DNA from 3 places in the Halomonas sp. XH26 genome. Region 1 is predicted to be linked to each of the others. Evidence: predicted binding sites of a transcription regulator. Region 1 holds the regulator's gene; each other region holds the start of a gene.
The links. Region 1 encodes sigma-54, which starts transcription at its own class of promoters, with help from an activator protein. Its sites were predicted from a motif close to TGGCACNNNNNTTGCTNT; they were not measured.
Positions count from the first base shown of each region.

Region 2: J4377_RS12040 (sugar phosphorylase) is a predicted target of sigma-54. The motif match lies at 2,332-2,349, and genes of this name have one in related genera.
Region 3: J4377_RS17635 (urease accessory protein UreD) is a predicted target of sigma-54. The motif match lies at 1,810-1,827, and genes of this name have one in related genera.

Region 1 covers NZ_CP071889.1:2,356,895-2,361,264, forward strand. The annotation lists gene lptA (lipopolysaccharide transport periplasmic protein LptA) at 1-95, shown strand, start outside; gene lptB (LPS export ABC transporter ATP-binding protein) at 174-899, shown strand; gene J4377_RS10975 (RNA polymerase factor sigma-54) at 1,005-2,420, shown strand; gene hpf (ribosome hibernation-promoting factor, HPF/YfiA family) at 2,518-2,826, shown strand; gene ptsN (PTS IIA-like nitrogen regulatory protein PtsN) at 2,831-3,301, shown strand; gene rapZ (RNase adapter RapZ) at 3,376-4,290, shown strand; gene J4377_RS10995 (HPr family phosphocarrier protein) at 4,336-4,370, shown strand, end outside.
Region 2 covers NZ_CP071889.1:2,618,524-2,622,893, reverse strand. The annotation lists gene J4377_RS12045 (TlpA disulfide reductase family protein) at 1-423, opposite strand, end outside; gene J4377_RS12040 (sugar phosphorylase) at 530-2,299, opposite strand; gene nrdR (transcriptional regulator NrdR) at 2,537-3,040, shown strand; gene ribD (bifunctional diaminohydroxyphosphoribosylaminopyrimidine deaminase/5-amino-6-(5-phosphoribosylamino)uracil reductase RibD) at 3,040-4,206, shown strand; gene ribBA (bifunctional 3,4-dihydroxy-2-butanone-4-phosphate synthase/GTP cyclohydrolase II) at 4,279-4,370, shown strand, end outside.
Region 3 covers NZ_CP071889.1:3,864,297-3,868,666, reverse strand. The annotation lists gene J4377_RS17645 (metal ABC transporter ATP-binding protein) at 1-421, opposite strand, end outside; gene J4377_RS17640 (metal ABC transporter solute-binding protein, Zn/Mn family) at 445-1,413, opposite strand; gene J4377_RS17635 (urease accessory protein UreD) at 1,867-2,751, shown strand; gene J4377_RS17630 (hypothetical protein) at 2,849-3,130, shown strand; gene J4377_RS17625 (PepSY domain-containing protein) at 3,150-4,370, shown strand, end outside.

The sequences.
Region 1 (4,370 bases):
AGTACTTTATAGACCAAGGTGTGGTTCAGGCGCGTTCTGATGTTAGTGGTGGTGAGCCACAACGTATCCGCATGACTCTTCAGCCGGAACAATAGGAGTGTCCAGTGGCGACCAATAACGCAGAGCCCGCACCTCAAACCACAGCCTCAGAATCAGCATCAGAAAGCGCGCCGATAAAAACACTTTATGCCCAACACTTAGCTAAAAGCTATAAACGCCGCCGTGTCGTTAAGGATATTAACCTAGAGATATCTCAAGGCAGCGTGGTAGGGCTACTAGGCCCCAATGGCGCAGGCAAAACGACATCGTTTTATATGATTGTCGGCTTGGTAAAGTCTGATGCGGGAAAGGTTGGCATTGATGAGCTTGATTTAACCCATGCCCCCATGCACGAACGTGCAATGGCTGGTATTGGCTACTTGCCTCAGGAAGCCTCTATTTTTCGCAAACTTACCGTCGCCGACAACATCATGGCAATCCTGGAAACCCGCAAAGAGCTCGATCGTAGCGCCAGGGAGCAGCGCCTTGAGTCGCTACTGGAAGATTTTCACATCACGCACATTCGTGACAACTTCGGCATGAGTCTTTCGGGCGGAGAGCGTAGACGTGTTGAGATTGCCCGCTCCCTCGCGACCGAGCCTGCCTTTATCCTGCTTGATGAGCCGTTTGCCGGCGTTGATCCAATCTCAGTGGGCGATATTAAAACGATCATTCGAGCCCTCAAAAAGCGCCATATCGGCGTGCTGATCACTGATCATAACGTCAGGGAAACACTGGATATTTGCGATATTGCTTACATTGTAGGTGACGGCCATATCATCGCCAGTGGCCCCCCTCAGGAAATTCTCAACAACCAGCGGGTAAGAGACGTTTACTTGGGGGCTGATTTCCGCTTGTAAACAGCCATCTGTAGAAAAAATAGTAGTGGTGGCATACTTATTGCACTTGCACCAAGCCATAACTCGCACTAGGGTGGAGCTTTCTGATTAACGAGCGGTTCTCAGATGGTCATGAAAGCTTCTCTTCAATTGCGTATCGGTACACAGCTGACCATGACACCTCAGCTGCAGCAGGCCATCGCCCTGTTACAGCTATCAACGCTGGACCTCCGTCAAGAAATTCAGCAAGCACTTGATGCCAATCCAATGCTTGAGCAGGAAGATGAGTTCGGCGAACAGGCCGTTAGTGAACCCCAGGAAGCTGAATGGTCCGAAAGCATTCCTAACGAACTCTCAACTGACAGTGACTGGTCAGACACTTATCAAGACCTTGGTAGCCATGGTGCCAGCAGCGAGGGGCCTGACTTTGAGCGTCAAGCCGCTGGTCAAAGTTTGCATGGCCACTTACTTTGGCAACTCGCCATGACAGATTTTTCACCACGCGACCACGCCATTGCTGAAAGCCTCATCGATGCACTGGATGCCAACGGCTACCTAACCCAGCCTCTCAATGACATTCGCGAAGGACTTAAAGCCCAAGGGCATGAAGGCCTTAGCCAGCGTGAAGTTGAAACAACCTTGCTTCGTCTTCAACAGTTTGAGCCCACCGGTGTATTTGCTCGCGACCTGCGGGAGTGTTTAATGCTGCAGCTCGCCTCACTACCGGAAGATACACCGCTGCTTATGCCTGCCAAGCGGTTAGTGCGTCAATTTCTGGAAGCGCTTGGTAAGGATGATGTGCGTTTGCTAAAGCGGCGGTTAAGTCTAGATGATGAGCAGCTTGATGATGTCATCCGCTTGATCCGCAGCCTTGATCCTCGCCCAGGAAGTGCCTTTGGCGACACTGATGACAGCTATGTAACGCCAGATTTAGTCGTACGCCATGACCACGAAGGATGGCACCTGGAGCTAAATCCTGAGGCATTGCCGCGCTTGCGCATTCAACCTGACTACGCAAGCCTGATCAAACGGGCTGACAAGAGCCAAGATAACCAATTTTTAAAAGAGCATCTCCAAGAAGCTCGCTGGCTCATCAAGAGCCTTTCAAGTCGAAATGATACGCTACTGCGGGTGGGCCGAGAAATCATAGCTCGCCAGATAGGCTTTCTGGAACACGGCGAAGAAGCCATGAAACCGCTGATTTTAGCCGATATCGCAGACGCCGTAGAAATGCATGAATCCACTATTTCCAGGGTCACCACCCAGAAATACATTCATACTCCGCGCGGAGTGTTTGAGCTCAAATACTTCTTTTCAAGCCAAGTAAGTGGCCAGGACGGCGGTGACAGTCACTCCAGCACCGCCATCCGCGCTCGAATCAAAAAACTGGTGCAAGATGAACCGCCCGGGAAACCTCTCTCAGACAGCCGCCTCGTGGCGCTATTGGAAGAGGGTGGCATTAATGTGGCAAGGCGAACGGTGGCCAAATATCGCGAGTCGATGGGTATACCCTCTTCAAGCGAACGCCGCCGTTTACGCTAATAAAACAGTGCTAACGAACAAAGTCTGTCTAAGGGCTTTGCAATAGCGCAAAAAGGGTTACAATCGAAGAACAGTCCGATGGATAAGGAGCACGTCAATGCAAGTAAATATCACTGGTCATCACGTAGATCTGACTGACGCCTTGCGTGACTATGTAAATGAGAAGCTGGAACGCGTTGAGCGCCATTATGACAATATCACCACCGTACAAGTGACCTTATCTGTTGAAAAGGAGCGCCAGCAAGCTGCCTGCACCCTGCATGCTGCAGGTGCCGATCTACACGCAGAAGCATTAGACAACGATATGTACGCTGCGATTGATGCACTAGCGGACAAAATTGATCGTCAACTCGTTAAACACAAGGAAAAAGCACAAGCTCGCGCCCAAGGCGCTGGCGTGCGTTAACTCAATGACGTTGGAAACTATTCTTCCCCCGGAGCGCGTGCTGTATGACGTCCCCGGGGGCAGCAAAAAAAGGGTGCTGGAATTTTTCAGCACCTTTATTGCGCAAAACACGCCAAGCCTAGATAGCCAAGAAGTCTTCAGCCGCCTGATTGGTCGTGAGCGTTTGGGTAGCACTGGAATAGGCAACGGCGTTGCTATTCCTCACGCCCGTAGCCCTCACTGCAGCTCGCCTATCGCTGGTTTTTTAAAGTTAGCTGAGCCAGTAGATTTCGATGCTATTGATGGCGACCCCGTCGACCTTGTTTTCGTACTTTTAGTGCCCGAAGAGGCGGACGACACGCACTTAGCCTTATTAGGGCAAGTGGCGTCCATCATGAACAACGTTGACACACGTCAGCAGCTTCGTAGAGCGGCTAGCCAACGTGAGCTATTGGACCTTATTACAGCAAAAATTCGTGAACAACCTGTTACCTAAATGGTCCACCGCTAGACACTGCCTACTAGTTTAACGTTTACCTCCATTTTTATTGGCATGCCAAGAGAAACTCTATGCAACTGGTGATCATTAGCGGCCGTTCAGGGTCCGGTAAATCTATCGCCTTACAAGCGTTAGAAGATCTTGGCTATTGTGCCATCGATAATTTGCCCGCCATGTTACTCGGCTCCCTTGTGGATGAGCTTCGCGAGCAAGGGGCACGCCCTCAACTAGCGGTAAGTATCGATGCGCGTAATTTACCAGCTGCGCTAAAGCAGCTGCCAAAAATGCTTGAATCTTTGCGTCAGAAAAGCATTCACTTCCAGGTTATCTATCTAACCACCGATGCGCGAATTCTTCTTGAGCGATACTCAGCCACGCGTCGTCGCCACCCTCTTACGCGTGATAGTGACATGACGCTTGAAGAGGCCATCAATAAAGAAGAAGAAACCCTGCTCGACATCCGTGATCTTGCCGACCTGATGATCGACACATCGCGTCTGTCGGTTCATGACCTGCGCCGCCGAATAACGGATCAGGTTGCCCAACAGCGTGAAGATAGATTAACGCTGACACTAGAGTCATTTGGCTATAAACGTGGCGTCCCACTTGACGCTGATCTCGTCTTTGACGTGCGCTGCTTACCAAATCCCTACTGGGACCCTACGCTGCGCCAATACACTGGGCGTGACGCGAACATCATCAACTTTCTTAAGGGATATCCCGTCGTAGAAGAAATGCGCAATGATATCCAGACATGGTTGGAAAAGTGGCTACCCGCTTACCAAAATAGCCAGCGCAGTTATATGACTATTGCTATTGGCTGTACCGGCGGGCAGCACCGTTCTGTCTATATGGTGGAACAACTGGCACAAATGCTGGTGAAACAAGCGGGAGAGGTTCAACTCCGTCATCGTGAGCTAGGCCTGCAGTACACCCTAAGTGAACAGCAGCCCTCCACATCCGAGCCTTCAACAAACGCGCAATAAGCAACGCCTTTTCTTCACGACCCCACTCGGCTAAAAGGAACCAGAGTGCCAGAAAGAACCTTAACACTCACTAATCAGCG
Region 2 (4,370 bases), 260 kb from region 1:
AGTGTGTGGTAGTGGGCGCGATTGTTGTTCAATTAATAGAGTGCTACCAACTAGCATCCCCCATGTGAAAATTCCCGCAAGTAAAGCACCGCTTAAAGGCCAGCGTTGGCGAGAAGAGCGCCATAGAACCCAACTCGCGTAACCGAGTCCAGCAATAAGACCGGCTGCTAAATCAAAGCCACCGTCACGAATATCTAATCGGGAAATAATACCGTCATACGCTTCCCAGTAACGCACTACAAATACTACTCGCGCAGCCAGGAGAGCAATAAAAAATATCGTTATAAGCGTATCGCTGACCGCTACGCTATGTCGCCGCCCTAGTAACGCCCCCACCAAAAGCGCTATCAGAAATGTCACTATTAAAACTAGCTGATGGAGGCTGAAGCCCAAAGGGCCAATTGCAATGCTTTGTTGCAGCATAATTAACTATTATCTCAGTCAATGTTGAATGCTGCAGTATCTCAGCAGTCGATTATTTGACGATTATATTGCCTAATTGCTGAGACATTATGCCGCAATGCACCTTTCACGTGTCTGTCACCATCCATCTTATTGCATAGGGAGGAAGCGCGGTTTCCTCCAGGGCGTTTTGCAGATCTAAAGCACGCCAAGCATGTTGGCTAAGTGCCTGCTCAAGTGCTTCTCCTACATTATCTAATGGCAGTAGCGTATCGGTGACATTAAACAGGGCAAGCAGGCGGCGGCCGTCGCTTAGCGGGCCTCGCTCAATGGCTAACACGTCAGGCGGCGTGGTCAGTACGCGTTGTGTGGCGTTGGGGTGGAAGCAGGGCTCTGTGCGCCGAAGTTCCAGCAAGCGGCTAAGCGCATGAAACACATCGTGAGTCGGCGTTGAGGGGCTTTCGAGTAACAGTGCTAGCTCATCACGCTGCCAGCGGCGTCGATTAATTGAGCGCAATCGGCCGCTGCGCTCCACTCCTTCGACATCGTTAAGCGTGCCGGTCAATGTATGAATATAGAGGGCGGGAATGCCCTGGAGCGTCAGCATAATAGCTTGGCTGCACAGGAAGCGGGCAATTTGCCAGGGGTCTGGTCCTCTGCGCGTGCCGCGCATGGCCTCAAACCAAGTAATATTGATTTCGTAGGGCGAGTCACTGCCATCGGGATTGCTGCGCATGCTGACAAAGCCACCAAAGCGATGCATCAGTTCTAGCAGTGCATCTCGCTCATGATCGGGTAGCACCCCTTCTAAAGGGCGCACGCCAATACCATCATGGCTCGCGGTGAAGTTTAAATAGGTGCAGTGTCTGGGCAATATCGGCAGGCTGGAAAGCCATGTTTGAAGGGTAGTGGCTTCACCGCGGGTGAGCGTGTGCAATAACAAAGGGGGCAGGGCGAATTGATAGACCATGTGAGCTTCGTCTGGTGCCCCGTTGGCTAACCGCTCTAGGCCAAAGTAACTGATGTTTTCTGCGTGAGGGACATTGGTCTCGGTAATTATCAGCGTGCCCGGCGCTATTTCATCCACAATGGCGCGCAGTAAACGGACCACCGTATGGGTTTCGGGAAGGTGGATGCATGGCGTTCCCAGACGCTTCCATAAAAATGCCACTGCATCCAGGCGAATGATACGCACGCCCTGTTGGAGGTAAAACAGCAGGATGCCAACAAACTCGAGCAATACGTCAGGGTTTTCAAAGTTTAAATCGATCTGATCTTCTGAGAAGGTTGCCCATACATGGCGCGTGCCCCGGCGCGTGGAAATGGGCACTAGCAATGGGCTGCTACGTGGTCGAACCACGTCAGAAACATCGGTTTCTGGGTCTATTTCTATAAAGTAATCACGACCTGGCAAACTTCCGGTTAAATAATCCACAAACCACAGGGATTCGCGAGACACGTGGTTTAGCACTAAATCGCCCATCACGTCATAGTGGCTTGCTAGCTCACGGATGTGCTGCCAATCACCTAGCTCTGGATTAACCTCGCGGTAATGAATGACTGAAAAGCCATCATCGCTACTCCAAGGAAAAAAAGGCAGCACATGCACGCCGCTAATACGCTCCCCCAAATAGCGTTGAAGAAACTCATTCAGCACAGCAAGAGGAGGCGTTTCCTCTGCCACAATGGAATCACCGTAGCTAATGACCCATTGATCTTTTTCGCTCCACGTTGGTGCATTATCGCCTTCAGCCGCGGTATTTTCTGTTATGGCTGGCGCCTGTGATGCACTGCGAAAGTGGTCAATGTGTTGTCCAAGACGGCGTTGTACCTCGCTGGCGCGGGGGCCGTAGAGGTGCGAAAGGAAATGGTGGACTGTCTGCTCAAATGGGGTCATAGGGGTTTCCTCTTAAACAACCTACGACAAACGCTGCAGCTTGTGTGCCAAATCGTTACAATGCTAGGTTAACGCCGCGTTTAAAGAAGCGACTATTTTTGCTTGCAAGCGCCCTTAAACTGCATGTCGTTGTAGCGCGTGGCTACTCCGCTGCTAATAAAAGTTCACAATATGCTTATATGTGCCGTTATCCGCACAAGCTGACACGCTGCACGTACTGACAACAGGTTGACTGCCATGCATTGCCCTTTTTGTGGTGCTAATGATACTCGAGTGACCGACTCGCGGCTGGTAGCCGACGGTGACCAGGTGCGCCGTCGTCGCCAATGCGCTAGCTGCCAAGAGCGCTTCACCACGTATGAAACCGCAGAACTGATTATGCCGAGGGTCGTAAAATCCGACGGCTCACGCGAAACCTTTAACGAGAGCAAGCTGCGTGCAGGCATGTTGCGAGCGCTGGAGAAGCGTCCGGTAAGTGCCGAGGCAATAGAAGCCGCCGTTGAGCGTATTCGCCAATCGCTTCGTGCCCGCGGGGACCGCGAAGTAAATGCGCGGGATATCGGTGAGGCCGTTATGAAGGCATTAAGCAACCTGGATCAGGTGGCGTATATTCGCTTTGCATCGGTATATCGTAAGTTTCAGGATTTAGACGAATTTCGCGCTGAGATAGACCGTCTTTCTCAAGATCCTGGCGATCACCCTGCATCAGCCCACAGCGATCCACATCGCGGAGAGGCTTGATGAACGAGTTGATGGAGAGAGGCTTTACCAGCGCTGATCATCAATTTATGGCGCGTGCTCTGCAATTGGCGGCGAAAGGGCTGTATACAACAGACCCCAACCCCCGGGTAGGCTGTGTTATTGTCCGCTACGATCAACACGCGGAAGGGCAAGTGGTTGGCGAGGGCTTTCACCTCCGTGCTGGCGAACCTCATGCAGAAATCCACGCGCTTAACGCCGCTGGTGCAAAGGCAGAAGGCGCAACGGCTTATGTCACGCTGGAACCTTGTTCCCATACAGGACGCACTGGCCCTTGTGCCGTTGCGTTAGCGGATGCCAACGTTGCCCGCGTGGTGGTCGCAATGGTTGACCCTAACCCTTGCGTTAGTGGACGCGGTATCACGCGGCTTCGGGAATCAGGAATTCAGGTAGATGTTGGACTGTTGGAAGAGGATGCCCGTGCGTTAAATCCTGGCTTTATTTCCCGTATGCAGCACAAACGTCCCTTTGTACGCTTAAAAATGGCCATGAGCCTGGATGGCCGCACTGCCATGGGCTCTGGAGAGTCGCAATGGATTACTGGCCCAGAAGCTCGTAGCCAAGTGCAGCGTCTGCGAGCGCGTTCAAGCGCTATTTTGAGCGGCGTTGAGTCCGTCATTATGGATGATTCACGGCTAACAGTGCGCGCAGACCAGTTGGGGCTCGATAACGCGGATACAATTAGTCAGCGGCAGCCACTACGCGTTATTTTGGATTCGCGTCTGCGGTTACCGTTAGCGGCAGCTTGTCTTCGTGAACCCGGCCGCACATTGATTATTACCACTGAACACCACAGTGAAGAAAAACGCCAAAAGCTGGAAGCTGCAGGCGCTGACATTAAGGTACTGCCCGCGGCTCAAGAAGGCCGAATCGACCTTGCAGACATGCTGAACTGGTTGGCTGAGCATGAGCTGGTAAATGAGCTGCTGGTGGAAACCGGCGCTACGCTGGCAGGCGCGCTGCTAGATGCAAATGCGGTGGATGAACTGCAGTTATTTGTTGCTCCCACGCTTTTGGGTGGCGAGGCTCGACCACTATTTGCGTTGCCCGGGATGACCCGCATGGCCGACCAAAAGCGTTTAACTATTAAAGAAATTCGAGCCGTTGGGAGTGACTGGCGCATCATCGCTAAACCGTGCACTGACTAGCGCGCCGGGCCAGAGCAAGGTACCCTGACGCGCGAAATCGCATGTGTTGCGACCACTTATTTTGGAGATTCCATGGCGCATTCCTCTTCAGAGGGTTTGTCCCCTATCGCTGAGCTGGTGGAAGATATCCGCCAGGGCAAAATGGTGATTCTCATGGATGATGA
Region 3 (4,370 bases), 1.5 Mb from region 1:
TCTGGCGGTCAGCATAGTCGCTCATTCCCACCATTTCCAAGGCTTCCAGTGACTCCTTGCGCTCTTTGCGGCCGGGCCGCCGGAACCAGCCCAGGCGGCCATAAAGACCCATGGTGACCACATCCAGCGCTGTGGTGGGGAAGTCCCAGTCAACGCTGGAGCGCTGCGGCACATAGCCAACGCGCCTGCGCTGTGAGACGTAGGGGCGACCATGCACCATGACCTCGCCGGAAAGCGATGGTACAAGCTCCAGCAGGCTTTTGATCAGCGTACTCTTACCCGCCCCGTTAGGGCCGACAATGCCTGCCATCACGCCGGTAGGAATCTCCAGATTAATATCCCAGAGAACGGGCTGATTATGATAGCTGACGGTCAGGTTCTGAATACTGAGCGCTGTGTCGGTCGTTACGGGTGTCGCCATTGTTGCGGTGCCTTGTTGAATGATTAGTGAGCGAGCTTCCACTCGTTAGCCCAATCGTTCATTTCATCGGGAAGCGGTGCCAGCGTACCGCCAAGTGCTTCGACAATATGCTGGGTGTTGCGGTAGATCATACCCATATAAGTGCCATCGACCGTATCCGGGTCGCCCATGGCATCGGAGTAGAGTTCACCGCCAATTTCGACAGTCTGGCCCCGTTGTTGGGCGGCATCAATGACTGCCTGAACCGTGCGCGGGTTAATGGTGCTCTCGATGAAAAGGGCCGGAATCGCGCGGTCCACCACAATATCTGTCATGTTGCGAATATCAGCAATACCCGTTTCCGATTCTGTGCTGATGCCCTGTATGCCTTCCACGTCGATATCGTAGGCGCGGCCAAAGTAGCCAAAAGCATCGTGAGCGGTGACCAGAATACGCTGCTCATCGGGAATGCTGGCAATACTGTCTTTTACCCATTCGTGCAGGGCAAGCAGTTGAGCCTGATAGCGTTCGGTATTGGCGTCAAATGTCGCGGCGCAGTCGGGGCGCGCTTCACTCAGCGCTTCGTTGAGCGTGGGCAGTGTTTGCGCCCATAAAGAAACGTCCATCCACAGATGAGGATCAATGCCGTACACATCCTGTGAGGTAATCAACGATGCGGGGTCAATCGAGGCAGGAGCAACGGCAAGCGTAGGTGTGCGCTCGGAGAACCTTTCCAGTACGTCGCCTAGCTGGCCTTCCAGCGAATAGCCTGAGTAGAAAATCTGCTCTGCGTTTCGCAGTGTCGCCACATCGCTGGCGCTTGCCTGATAAAGGTGGGGGTCAACCCCTGGCCCCATCAGTGCGTCTACGTTAACGCACTCACCACCGATCTCCTGGGTGATATCGGCAATCATCCCAATGGTCGCGACCACATTGAGCGGCGCCTCGCCGGCGGAGGCGACATTGCTTAGTGGAAGTAGGCTTGCCAGAGCAATTGCGTATCTTGTTGCCATGATTCCCCCAGCCGGAATGCCAGCTTAAACGATAGGTTGAGACAGATTGGGTTAAGGACTGATGAGTGTGTGATCAATAAGTGTTTGACCGATGAGTGATAAACAATGTGGTAAGGCGAAATTTATTTTGCATTAAGCAAGAAGTATAGCCTTGGCTAAGTTTCTGGCGTTCTGTATGGAATGTCAAGAGAACCAAAATATCGCCGACGGTACTTATGATCACCAAGTACGGCCAGCAAGCCAGGTGGGCGGGCGCGAGCAAAACGCATAAGTGTGCAGCCGTGGTGCAGTCTGTCTTTAGATTGATTCTTTTTGGTGCGGAATGGGCAGGTTGAAAACTATCTTTTTCCATCTCATACGGGCGCTATGGCGGCGCATAAGCACTTTTCACCATTTTGGCGCATTCCTTGCATTTCAAGTTGAAATATTGACCAACAGGAAGCGATAGCGCCCATGACTCTGTGTGAACTTGCGACACCTGCTGCTGGCTCAGGCCATCGCTTTGATGGCGAGCGCCACTGGGCGGCATCGTTGGCGCTGCGTTTTGCTGACCGTGAGGGCACAACCCGGTTGGTGCAGGCTCGTCACCAAGGGCCCCTACGAGTACAGCGCCCGTTTTACCCAGAAGGCAGCACAGAAGCTTGCCATGTGTACGTGCTGCATCCACCCGGTGGTTTAGTCAGTGGCGATGCCCTGACGATTCGCGCCCACATCGAGCGTGGTGCCCACGCGCTGCTCACCACGCCTGCGGCTAACAAGCTTTATAAAGCTGACAGTCAGGGCGTAGCCTGGAACCAACAGACTGAACTGAACGTGGCAGATGGCGGCATCCTTGAATGGCTGCCTCAGGAAACCATTGCCTTTGATGGCTCCAAAGGCACTCAGCGAACGCATATTGCGTTGCATCGCAGTGCCCGCTGCCTGGGCTGGGAAATCATGGCGCTAGGCCGCCCCGCCAGTGAAATTCCCTATGTGACAGGCCGCATTGAGCAGCACTTTCGTTTAACCCTAGATGGCAAGCCGCTGTGGCTTGAACGCCAACCATTAGACCCTGCACATCCGCGTTTTAATGGGCGCTGGGGGCAGGGGGGAGCCACGGTGCAAGCCACGCTGTGGGCGGTTGGTTTAGAAGATGCCGGTGCGGCGATTGATGCACTACGTGAAGCGCTGCCGGACAACCCGCGTTGGGCGGTCACCGTTCGCCAGGGCGTACTGTTATTACGTTACCTCGGAAACTCACGTAATGAAGCCTGGGCGCTGTGTGAGCAGGCTTGGCATTTACTGCGCCCACGCTGGATCGCTCGCGCCGCCCACACGCCGCGCATTTGGTTAACCTAAACGTTATGCAGCAGGTGCTAAATAAGTTATTGTCACTAATGCAAATGAAAACCTTTTGCATTAAGATGGCTGTTTGTGACCTGCACCGAGATGCACCATGCTGCTTAACGTTTTACCCTCTTCGTATTGGCTGCTTATCTTACGCATCCTGGCCGCGACGCTTGGCGGCTATATAGTCGCTGCACTGTTCTCGGTGGCAGCGCTTGGCTTACCGCTAGATATCATGATGTCTCTGCGTATCGGAATGATGGGGAGCTTCATTATTTGGGCGGGCGTGGCGACTTGGTCGTTTATCACGCCGATTTTGATACGCCTTTGGGGGGCTATCGGTCTCGCCGCTTGCGGCCTTCTATTGGTGGCTACCTATGGCATCCACTAAGCGCAGCGTGAGGCGTAACATGGCTCAGCTGCATACATGGTGCGGCTTGTTAGCTGCTTGGCTGCTGTTTGCTGTTTTCCTGACGGGCACCCTGAGTTACTTCAAAGAGAGTATTTCGTTATGGATGCAGCCCGAACTACCGAGTGTCGTCGCGAACGCTGAGTGGGATAACCGACGTCTGGCTGATTACTGGCAGCACTATCTTGCTGAACATGCCTCATCGGCGAGAAGCTGGCAGATTACCTTTCCTAATGAGCGCATGTCGGTCTCGACAGCCGTTTGGTTTGGGGCGGATGGGAGAGAGCAGTCGGTACTTGACCCAACCACTCTGGCGTTGGTTACCCCGCGAGAAACGCGTGGGGGGGATTTTTTCTACCGATTCCATTTTCAATTGCATCATCTCCCCGCCGTCTATGGCCGCTGGCTCATTGGTATCGCCACCATGATGATGTTCGTGGCAATCATTAGCGGCGTGATAACCCATAAAAAAATCCTGCGCGACTTTTTTGCTTTCCGGCCCCAAAAGGGCGCCCGTAGCTGGCTTGATGCGCACAATGCATTTTCTGTGTTAACGCTGCCTTTTCAGCTAATGATTACCTATACCGGCTTGATAACGCTCATGTCGCTCTATATGCCTTGGGGAGTAGAGCGCGCCTTTCCCGATGCTGACGCGCGTCGCCAAGCGACCAGTGAACTGCATGCCTTTCCCCTCTCTGACTCAGCCACGGGGCAGCCTGCAGCGTTATATGCCCTTAGTGAACTGGTCGATGATGCTGAAGCGCATTGGCAGAAGCCGGTGCAGTCCTTAAGGGTTAGCCACCCGGGTGATGCAGGTGCGCGTGCCGTGGTTTGGCAAAGTACCCACGAGGCGTTATCTGCGCACCGCCCACAACGTATCTATGAGGCCAGTTCGGGCGCCTTGTTAGCAGAAACTCAGTCGCAACGTGTCGATGAACAAGCACACGGCGTCATGGTGGGGCTACATGCAGGTCGTTTTGCTAACTGGGGCATGCGCTGGATCTATTTTGCCTTGGGCGCTGCTGGGTGTGGCATGGTGGCAACCGGGCTACTGCTATGGACGTCAAAGCGTAAGCATAAGAAGGGCAGTGTGGTGGGGATGTGGTGTGTCGAGCGGCTTAATATAGCCACGCTGGCCGGCATGCCGATTGCCGTATTGGCCTTTTTAGCCAGCAACCGACTTTTACCGGTGGCGCTTAGTGGGCGTGCCCAATGGGAGATC